DNA from 4 places in the Methylopila henanensis genome. Region 1 is predicted to be linked to each of the others. Evidence: riboswitches for the same ligand, from Rfam matches in the RefSeq annotation. Region 1 holds a riboswitch; each other region holds the start of a gene.
What was found. Region 1 has a riboswitch for cobalamin ahead of ACFSCV_RS10450 (hypothetical protein). Riboswitches for the same ligand answer to the same signal wherever they lie in the genome.
Positions count from the first base shown of each region.

Region 1 (2,193 bases):
GCAGCCCCGCGGCGGCCGAGGCGCGCGCCGCATGAGCGAGACGCCTCCGACGCGCGCGAAGCTTGCGTTCACCCACGCCGCCGCCCTGCGCGCGCTCGCCGCGGCCGCCGCCAGGGCCGACGAGATCGGCGTCCCGCATAACGTATCGATCGTGGACGACGGCGGCAATCTGCTCGCCTTCGTGCGCACCGACGGCGCGAAGCTGCTGTCGCGTGAGACGTCGCTCTCCAAGGCGATCGCAGCCGCGTCACACCGCCAACCCATCAGGCGGCTCGACCCGGCGCTGGAGACGCGGCTCGCCATCGCCTCCGGAGGCCGGCTGACCAACCTCGCGGGCGGACTGCCGATCCTGTTCGGCGGGGAGTGCGTCGGAGGGGTAGGCGTGGGCTCGGGCACGCCGGAGCAGGACGTCGACGTCGCTCGCGCCGTTCTGGGCGGCGCTGGGAGCCGACCTCCCTGAATGCGTCACTTAATGGCGCGACGGGCGCGGCTCGCGCGGGCCGGCTTTCCCTTCGCCTTTCTTCTGATTGTGACCTCATCGAGGGACCACTAGCTTCCAATTCCCCTCCGGCTCCGGTCGGGGGCGTCGATCGCGCCGGTGCTTCGCAAGGAGCTTAATAGGGAACGCGGTGAGGGCGGCATGGCCGCCCGATTCCGAGGCTGTCCCTGCAACTGTAAGCGGCGAGTTCGATGCGCGTTGGGGATGGGCCCGTGGCCCATTTTCCAGCCACTGGCGCAGGTCTCCGTTCGGAGGAACTGCCCGGGAAGGCCAGCGCATCGAACGATGACCCGCGAGCCAGGAGACCTGCCGGCGCTTGATCGCTCTTGCCGAGGCCCAGGGGGTGGCCTGGGCGCGGCTTTGTCCGTCTGAGCGATACGCGGTGTGGCAGGGGTCGCATCGGTTCGTCCTGACGGGTCGTGAGCGCGAGACCGTCGAGACGCGCCGACCGTTCGACGGTATCCCCTGTTGAGCTCGTAGCGCTCGGGGACGCAACATGAGTTTCATCGGTCGGTTGCCGCTGGCGATCGCGTTCGCAGCGAGCATCGGGCTGGTCGGCCCGGCGTCCGGCCAGTCTTCGGACGACGACGGCGGCGCGACGCAACTCGAGACCATCACAGTCTTCGGCTCCGAGCCCGACCTGAAGGATGTCCTGTCTCCGGGCGAGGTCTCGGTCGTCTACCCGGACGACGTGAAGGGCGAGCACAAGGCCCTTCCGGATCTGCTCGACCAGATTCCCGGCGTCTATGCGCGGCGCGTCGCGGGCACCGGCCAGTACACTACGTCGCGGGTCTCGGCGGCGCGCAGGTCGGCGGCACCTATAATAATGCGGCCTCGCGGCTGCAGCGGATCGCCTACGGCGCTGCGAACCTGACGACCGCCCCCGTAACGAACGTGTTCACTCCGAGCGCGAGCAACCCTTACGAAGTCCGTGACATCAGCTTCAAGAGCTCGACCGCCTACGTGCTTCTCGGCGCCTACGACAGCAGTTGGCAGATGAAGGGCAAGCTGGTCAGCACCACCAACTTCACCACCCTCACGACTGTCGACGACTTCACCGCGGGTGCGCCGGGCTACTTCTGGGCGGCCCAGTACACGCCCGACAACGACCGGATCTGGCTCGCGCGCGGAAACCAGATCCGCGTCTACACGGCCGCGAGCCCGGCGACGCCGCGACGCTGACCCTAACGGCGGGCAGCCTGATCTCCCTCGGCGAAACCTACGACAACATCAACGACTTCTCCTATGTCGGCGCGACGGGAGCGGCGACCGCAATCCGCGGTTATCGGTCGCCGACGCAGGTGTCGCTAAGCAACCTGCCGCAGCTTGGCGACGATCTCTTCAGGGGCGTGCCTCTTCATTGGCATCCTGCTGTCCTCCATATGGCCAAAAGCCATACCTCAGGGAGGACCACTTCTCAGGGGCAGATCAACTGCCGCGCGGCAATCGCCATCGTCGCAATGATCATCCGATCGCGAGGCCTGTCCGACGCGTAACCCCTCTCATCATTGTATTAATTCTAAAATACTGAACTTGCTATATTTTTTACTTCTGTCCAGAACGATGGCTGTCGTCGTGCGGCCGTTATGAGGCTTACGGTGCCGTCGCCGCCGGGTGCTCCATGCCGAACTCGTCCTTGAACGCGATTTATCTGAACCGAAGAGGTCTTTTGATCGGCTCGATATTTCGCGTCG
Region 1 covers NZ_JBHUER010000007.1:146,401-148,593, forward strand. The annotation lists gene prpC (bifunctional 2-methylcitrate synthase/citrate synthase) at 1-35, shown strand, start outside; gene ACFSCV_RS10445 (GlcG/HbpS family heme-binding protein) at 32-460, shown strand; cobalamin riboswitch at 585-827, shown strand; gene ACFSCV_RS10450 (hypothetical protein) at 996-1,373, shown strand; gene ACFSCV_RS10455 (hypothetical protein) at 1,394-1,681, shown strand; gene ACFSCV_RS10460 (RNA polymerase sigma factor) at 2,136-2,193, shown strand, end outside.

Region 2 (2,193 bases), on a different contig from region 1:
GCCGCCGAGGACGAGCGACAGCCGGACGGTCACGCTCCGCCGAAGCGCGGACGCAGCGCGCCCGCCAGCGTCCCGAGCGCGGCCCAGAACACGAAGCCGGTCACGATCACCGCCACCACGAAGTCGTGCTCCAGCTTACGCGGGATCGCCGGCGCCTCGTCGGCCTGGGGCGCGCCGATGACGTGGGGCGCGGCGATCAGGACGACGGCCAGGATGGCCAACACGGGCGAACGGCCGAAGGCGAGCAGCGCCAGACCGAGCGCGGTGGCGGCCACCGTGCCGATCCACCACAGCTGCCGGGCCTCCAGCGTCGCGCCGGCGACGCCAGGCGCCTCCGGCGGCAGGCCGATTGAGGGGGCCAGCGTGAAGGCGGCGAAGCCGGCGAGGCCCCAGAACAGGCCTTCGCGCCACGAGGTCAGGCCGCCCTTGAGCTCGCTCGCGGAGACGAGCAGCAGCGCGAAGCCGACCGCGCTCAGCACGTTGGCTGCGACGGTCCAGCCGAAGCGCTCGGCGCCGTCGGCGGGCTCCCAGGCGTCGGGATCGTGGGCGTGGGCCTCATGCGCTTCCTGCGCGGCGAGGTCGGCTTTAGCGGCGGCCAGATGGTCGTGCTCGCCGGAGGCTTCGTGGTCGTGCGGCTTGGGGGCCGAGGCCTCCTCGCGCCGGGACTCGAACGCTTCGGCCTGAACGATGAGCGGCTGGACGCTGAAATGCTGCACAAGGGTCAGCACCAGGCCGGAGCCGAGCCCAACCAGCGCCGCCACCAGAACGATGGTGCGGAAAAGGTTCACGATGTCGGCTCCGGCCTTAGTGGCAGGGGAAACCGATCGAGTGCCGGTGGTCGTGGGCCGCGTTGTGCGCCACGGCCATCTGGGCGAAGCCCGTTCCGCCGATGATGATCACGCCGAACAGGAAGGCGGCGACGATCGGGAACGCGCGCGATGAGACGCGCGCGGCGGGGGCGGCGGACGAACGGAGATCGGCGTGCGACATGGGTTCAAGCCTTTTCGTGCCCTCCCACCGAGGGCGTTGGCGTGGGCGCCGCGGCAGGTCTCCTGGCTTGCGGGTCGCAGCGACGCGCCGGCCTTCCCGGACGAGACGTCCAGTGGCGGAACTGGCGCGCCGCTCACCGCTCACAGTTGCGGGGGCAGCTCCGGATTCGGAGCCCATAACGCTCCCCACCGGATTCCCTCTGGTCCCGAAGGAGCCGAAGCGAACACCTGACGCGTAGCAGACGGCGGAGAGCGCGACAACGGAAAGCGCGGCGGCCGTTCGTAGGGTGGCTTCCTCCGGACGCGCGCCGTTTCAGCCGAACCGCCGGTCGTAGCGAAGGACGGCGTCGAGCAGCACCTGCGCGCCGGCGGCGCATTGCTCCAGCGTGGAGCTTTCGGCCTCGTTGTGGCTGATCCCGTCCTTGCAGGGCACGAAGATCATGGCGGTCGGCGCAACGCGGGCGACATAGGCGGCGTCATGTCCGGCGCCGGAGACCATCCGTCGGGAGCCCTGACCAAAGGCTTCTGCGGCCGCCTCAACCGCGGCCACGCATTCCGCGTCGAAGATCGTCGCCGGCTGGTCCCAGATGCGGACCGGCGCGCCTTCGAGGCCGAGGTCCGAGACGATCTCGGCGACCGCCGCCATGAGATCGCTTTCCATCGCGGCCACGTTTGCGTCGTCTGGCGACCGGAAGTCGACGGTGAGGAAGACCTCGCCCGGCGACACGTTGCGGGAGTTGGGCCGCACCTCCATCAGGCCGACCGTGCCGACGCAGTCCGGCCGCGCACGGCCGATGCGGTCGACGGCGGCGACGACGCGCGCCGCCCCCACCAGCGCGTCCCGGCGAAGCCGCATCGGCGTCGCGCCGGAATGGGCGTCCTGGCCGACAAGCGTCAGCTCGTACCAGCGGATGCCCTGAACCGCCTCGACGACGCCGATCATCTTGTCCTCGTCCTGGAGGATAGGGCCCTGCTCGATATGCAGTTCGAAGAAGGAAGAGAATTTCCGCGCTCCGCACGGCTCCTCGCCGCGATAGCCGATGCGGTCGAGCTCGGCCCCGAAGGTCGCGCCCTCGCGGTCCGTCTGGGCGAGCGCCGTCTCCTTCGCGATCGCGCCGGCGAAAACGCCGGAGGCGAGCATGGCGGGCGCGAATCGTGAGCCTTCCTCGTTGGTCCAGTTCACGAGCTCCAGCGGCGCGCTGGT
Region 2 covers NZ_JBHUER010000001.1:524,478-526,670, reverse strand. The annotation lists gene cobU (bifunctional adenosylcobinamide kinase/adenosylcobinamide-phosphate guanylyltransferase) at 1-33, opposite strand, end outside; gene ACFSCV_RS02555 (CbtA family protein) at 30-788, opposite strand; gene ACFSCV_RS02550 (CbtB domain-containing protein) at 805-990, opposite strand; cobalamin riboswitch at 1,026-1,224, opposite strand; gene ACFSCV_RS02545 (Zn-dependent hydrolase) at 1,303-2,193, opposite strand, start outside.
Region 2: linked by a shared signal. The riboswitch ahead of ACFSCV_RS02550 (CbtB domain-containing protein) and the one ahead of ACFSCV_RS10450 (hypothetical protein) in region 1 are both predicted to bind cobalamin.

Region 3 (2,193 bases), on a different contig from region 1:
GCGGCGTGCCGAAATAGCGGCTCGGCTGGTTGTGGCCGCCGTCATGACTGAGCGTGACGGAGAGCTCGTCGGTCGGCCGCCAGTTCAGCGCGCCGGAGAAGGCGAGGTTCTTGTAGTCGCCCCGGTCCATCCAGCCGTCGCCGCGGCTGGCGGCCACGTCGAAGCTGTAGGCGAATTTCTCATTGATCGGTCCCGCGCTGCCGGCGGCGAGGCCGACCTGCCCGTCCGTGCCCACCACCGCGCGGGCCTCGTTGCGGCGCTCGTCGGTGAGCGGCTTCTTCGGGATGATGTTGATGGCGCCGCCGATGGCGCCCTCGCCGTAGAGCACCGAGGCCGGGCCGCGCAGCACCTCGATCCGGTCCACCGTCCAGGTGTCGAACGGGAAGGTGACGGTCCCGTTGCCGGGGTAGAGCCGCACGCCGTCATAGAGCGTCGTGACCGAGTTCACGCCGGTGAAGCCACGCGACGAGTAGGCTCCGAAGCCGTTGCCGGGCGTGCCGATGAAGCTGAAGCCGGCGGCGTTCTGCGTCACGGCTTCGGCGATGGAGGACTGGCCGCGGTCGCGGACCACGTCGCCGGAGACCACGTCGACGCTCGCGGGCGTCTCCAAGGGGGTGAGATCGAGGCGGCTGCCGGCGCCGGTCGACACGGTGAGGTTCGGCCCGGGCGCGAGGCGTCGGGCTTCGCCGGAGACGTTGATCTCATCGAGCGCAACGACGCCTTCGGAAGCCTCCGCGAAGGCGGGGAGGGCGGCGCTCAGGACGAGAAGCGAGGCGCCCCCAAGCGCCGAGCTGAGCGTGCGGGAGGGCGAGGCGCGTCGGAACGCGGCCCCGGACGTCAGGGAAGGAAAGGTCGACAATGCGAAGCTCCGGGCGACGGCAGTGGCTCGTCACCGCGAACGAAGCTTCCCGGAGCCGTGCAAAGACGCACGGAGCCGTTCCGCACCCATCAGGACACCCCGCCCGATGTGCTCGCGTGTGACCACGGCTGACGGCAGGTCTCCTGGCTCACGGGTCGTCGTCCTGTCGTCGCCTTCCCGGGTCCGGAAAACCCAGTGGCTGAGATGACGATGGACTCGCCGCTTACAGTTGCGGGGGCAGCCGCGGATTCGAACGTCGAGACGTCCTCACCGCGTTCCCTTTTGATCCCCGAGGGGAACCGTCGCCGCCACGGTTACGACGCATTTCGGCGCGGCGCAATGCGGCCTTTCGGGCGCCTGCGACGGCGCCCGGGCCGTCACTTCTCGGCGAAGGCCTTCTCGATCACGAAATGGCCGGCCTCGCCGTGGTTGCCTTCCTCGTAGCCGCCGTCGACCAAGAGCTGGCGGGTGTCGCGGATCATGTCGGGCGAACCGCACAGCATGAAGCGGTCGTCGTCCCTGTTCATCGCCGGCAGGCCGATGTCCTCGAACAGCTTGCCCGACGCCATCAGGTCGGTGATGCGGCCGCGGTTGCGGAACGGCTCGCGGGTGACGGTCGGGTAGTAGATCAGGCCGGCGGAGATCATCTCGCCGAGCAGCTCGTCCTTGGGCAGGGTTTCGGTGATGGTCTCGCCGTAAGCGAGTTCGTTCACCTGCCGGCAGCCGTGGACGAGCACGACCTTCTCGAAGCGCTCATAGGCCTCCGGATCCTTGATGATCGACAGGAAGGGGGCGAGGCCGGTGCCGGTGCCGAGCAGATAGAGGTTCCGGCCCGGCAGCAGGTTGTCGAGCACGAGGGTGCCGGTTGGCTTGCGGCCGACGAGGATCGGATCGCCCACTTTCAGGTGCTGCAGCCGCGAGGTCAGCGGCCCGTCCGGCACCTTGATCGAGAAGAACTCGAGCTCCTCGTCGTAGTTCGCCGAGACGACGGAATAGGCGCGCACCAGCGGCCGGCCCTCGACCTCGAGGCCGATCATCGTGAACTCGCCATTCCGGAACCGGAACGACGGATCGCGCGTGGTGCGGAACGAGAACAGCGTGTCCGTCCAGTGCCGGACATGGGTCACGCGCTCTTCGAGATATTTGCTCATCGGCGGGAGGTCCTTCGGTCAGACGCTGCGTCGGCCGCTGGTTCCGCCGTCATGCCCGGCGCAGCCGGGTATCCACGACTTAAGACACGCTGCGGCTACGAGAAGAAAGTCGTGGATGCCCGCGAAGGCGGGCATGACGGCCGTGGATCGGCGTCGCAGTCACGCCGCCGCGGGGTCGGCGTG
Region 3 covers NZ_JBHUER010000014.1:48,275-50,467, forward strand. The annotation lists gene ACFSCV_RS18925 (TonB-dependent receptor) at 1-859, opposite strand, end outside; cobalamin riboswitch at 976-1,178, opposite strand; gene ACFSCV_RS18930 (ferredoxin--NADP reductase) at 1,237-2,010, opposite strand; gene fdxA (ferredoxin FdxA) at 2,170-2,193, opposite strand, start outside.
Region 3: linked by a shared signal. The riboswitch ahead of ACFSCV_RS18925 (TonB-dependent receptor) and the one ahead of ACFSCV_RS10450 (hypothetical protein) in region 1 are both predicted to bind cobalamin.

Region 4 (2,193 bases), on a different contig from region 1:
CGCGGTCGAGCACCTGCACCGTGCCGGCCACGTTCTTGCGCGCCTCGGGACGGCCGGTCGCCGTGACCACGATGTCGTCCAGCACGATCGCTTCGTCGTCGGCGCGGGCGGGATCGGCCGCGCCGCAGGCGAGCGCGGCCGCGGCGCCGATCAGCGCGAGAGGGCGACGAACGGTCATGTCAGACTCCAGATCAGGATGGCCGAGCGGCGCGGAACGGAAAGGCGCAGGACGCCTTGCTCCGGCCGCGCCTGGGCCGCGAGATGGTTGAAAAGGACGGGCCGGCGCGGGTCGGCCTCGGGCCAGCCAAGACGGCCGGCGAGATAGGCCGCGAGCCGCGGCAGATCGCTGACGATCAGGGAGAAGGTCCAGCCGATCTCGGCCGTGACCGGCGTCCTGTCGGCGGGCGCGAGGCCCGCCATGACGATGTCGACGCCGGGGGTCTCGTCCTCGCCGTGCCACTCCCTCGGCAGACAGCCGGCGAGGCAGAGGCCGCGCGGGCCGTTCTGCGCCGGCACGACCCAGACGACGCGGCGCCGGGCGAGGTTTCGGCAGCGGGCCAGGAACGACGCCGGTTCAGTCAGCGGCGCCGGCATGTTGGCGGCCAGCACGGTGTCGGCGGGAGCGACGCTGGCGTTCTCCCAGCCGGCGGCGACGATCTCGGGGGCCGGATCGAGGCGCGCCAGCCTGTCCCTCATGGAGGCCGACGGCTCCACCGCCGTCCAGCGCCGGCCCTGCTGGCGCAGCGCCGCGCCAAGCTGACCGCCACCCGCGCCGAGGTCCAGAAGATCGCCTACGGAGGGAATGAGCCGACGCAATGCGCCGCCCACGCCCGCCACATAATCGGACGTGTCGATGCCGCCGGCGTACAGCGCCAGCGGATCGATGGGGCTCGCGCCGACCGCGTCGAACGGCGGCGGCGCGGGCCGCGGAAGCGAGACGACGTGTCCGTGACGAGACGACTTCATTGGACCCCGAACGCAGATCGCGTCGGGCGAACGAAGGCGTCCCCGCAACCACGGAGGCGCCCGCGGCCGGAGCGCCCCGCCGGACACCCCGCCCGCGAGACAGATCACACGCGACGGCAGGTCTCCTGGCTCGCGGGTCGCCGCGCTTGCGTCGCCTTCCCAGGTTCTCGAAAGACCCAGTGGCCGATGACGAAGCGCTCGCCGCTCACAGTTGCGGGGGCAGCCGCGGCTTCCGGGCGATCAGCCCGCACCGCGTTCCCTTTTGATCCCCAAGGGGAACCGTCGGATGCTCGATTACGGCAACGCTGCGGCCAGGACAAGGCTACAATATGTCTCGGGAAGCCGTCGTTACGGGTCACGTGGCCCGAGACCGGCCGTCAGCTTCAATTGAAACGCCTCGGACGCCGACAGCGGCCGTCGCGGTCTTACGAGCGCCTACCGCCATCATTGGCGGCGCAGTCAATAGACGACACGGCGACTTAGGGCCTCCGCTCCATGCCCTCATTGGCGTACGCCCAAAAATGAGGCGGCGAGCACGTTGACCAAATCATTCCACTTAATCTATCTGATTGATGTACATATCTGGGCGGAGCGGCTTGGCGCCTCTTCGTCGGGGAGAGGCGCCTCAGGCGCGGGCGGCCGGGCCTCGGCCGGCGGGACATGGAACGGACGCTCGTCGCCACGGCCTCGCTTGCCTCCGATTTCTTTCACAACACACCTCGAGACGAGCCGATCGATGATCGCAACCTTTCTTCACCAGCGCGCTCCGCGGCTTGCTTTCGCAACATTCGCCGTGGCGCTCGCCAGCGCCGGCGCCGCGCATGCCGAGCAGCCGAGATCCGGCGGGGAGCTGACGTTCGGCGTCACGACCGAGCCGGCCTGCTTCAACCCGCATCGCTCGGAGCAGCAGAACTCCTTCATCGTCATCCGCAACTTCATCGATTCGCTGATCGCGAAGGGCGCTGACGGACGGTTTCTGCCCTGGCTCGCCAAGGAGTGGACTGTCTCGCCCGACGGCAAGACCTACGACTTCAAGCTGCGCGACGGCGTGACGTTCCACGACGGCGCGCCGTTCGACGCTGAGGCGGTCAAATTCAACCTCGACTTTGTCAAGAACCCGGCCAACACCAACTCGGCCGGCCAGCTGCTGCTCGCCTATCAGAGCTCGGAGGTGATCTCGCCGACCGAGATCCGGCTGACGCTGTCGCGACCGGATTCGACGCTGCT
Region 4 covers NZ_JBHUER010000010.1:711,501-713,693, forward strand. The annotation lists gene ACFSCV_RS16530 (TonB-dependent receptor) at 1-178, opposite strand, end outside; gene ACFSCV_RS16535 (methyltransferase domain-containing protein) at 175-966, opposite strand; cobalamin riboswitch at 1,065-1,265, opposite strand; gene ACFSCV_RS16540 (ABC transporter substrate-binding protein) at 1,703-2,193, shown strand, end outside.
Region 4: linked by a shared signal. The riboswitch ahead of ACFSCV_RS16535 (methyltransferase domain-containing protein) and the one ahead of ACFSCV_RS10450 (hypothetical protein) in region 1 are both predicted to bind cobalamin.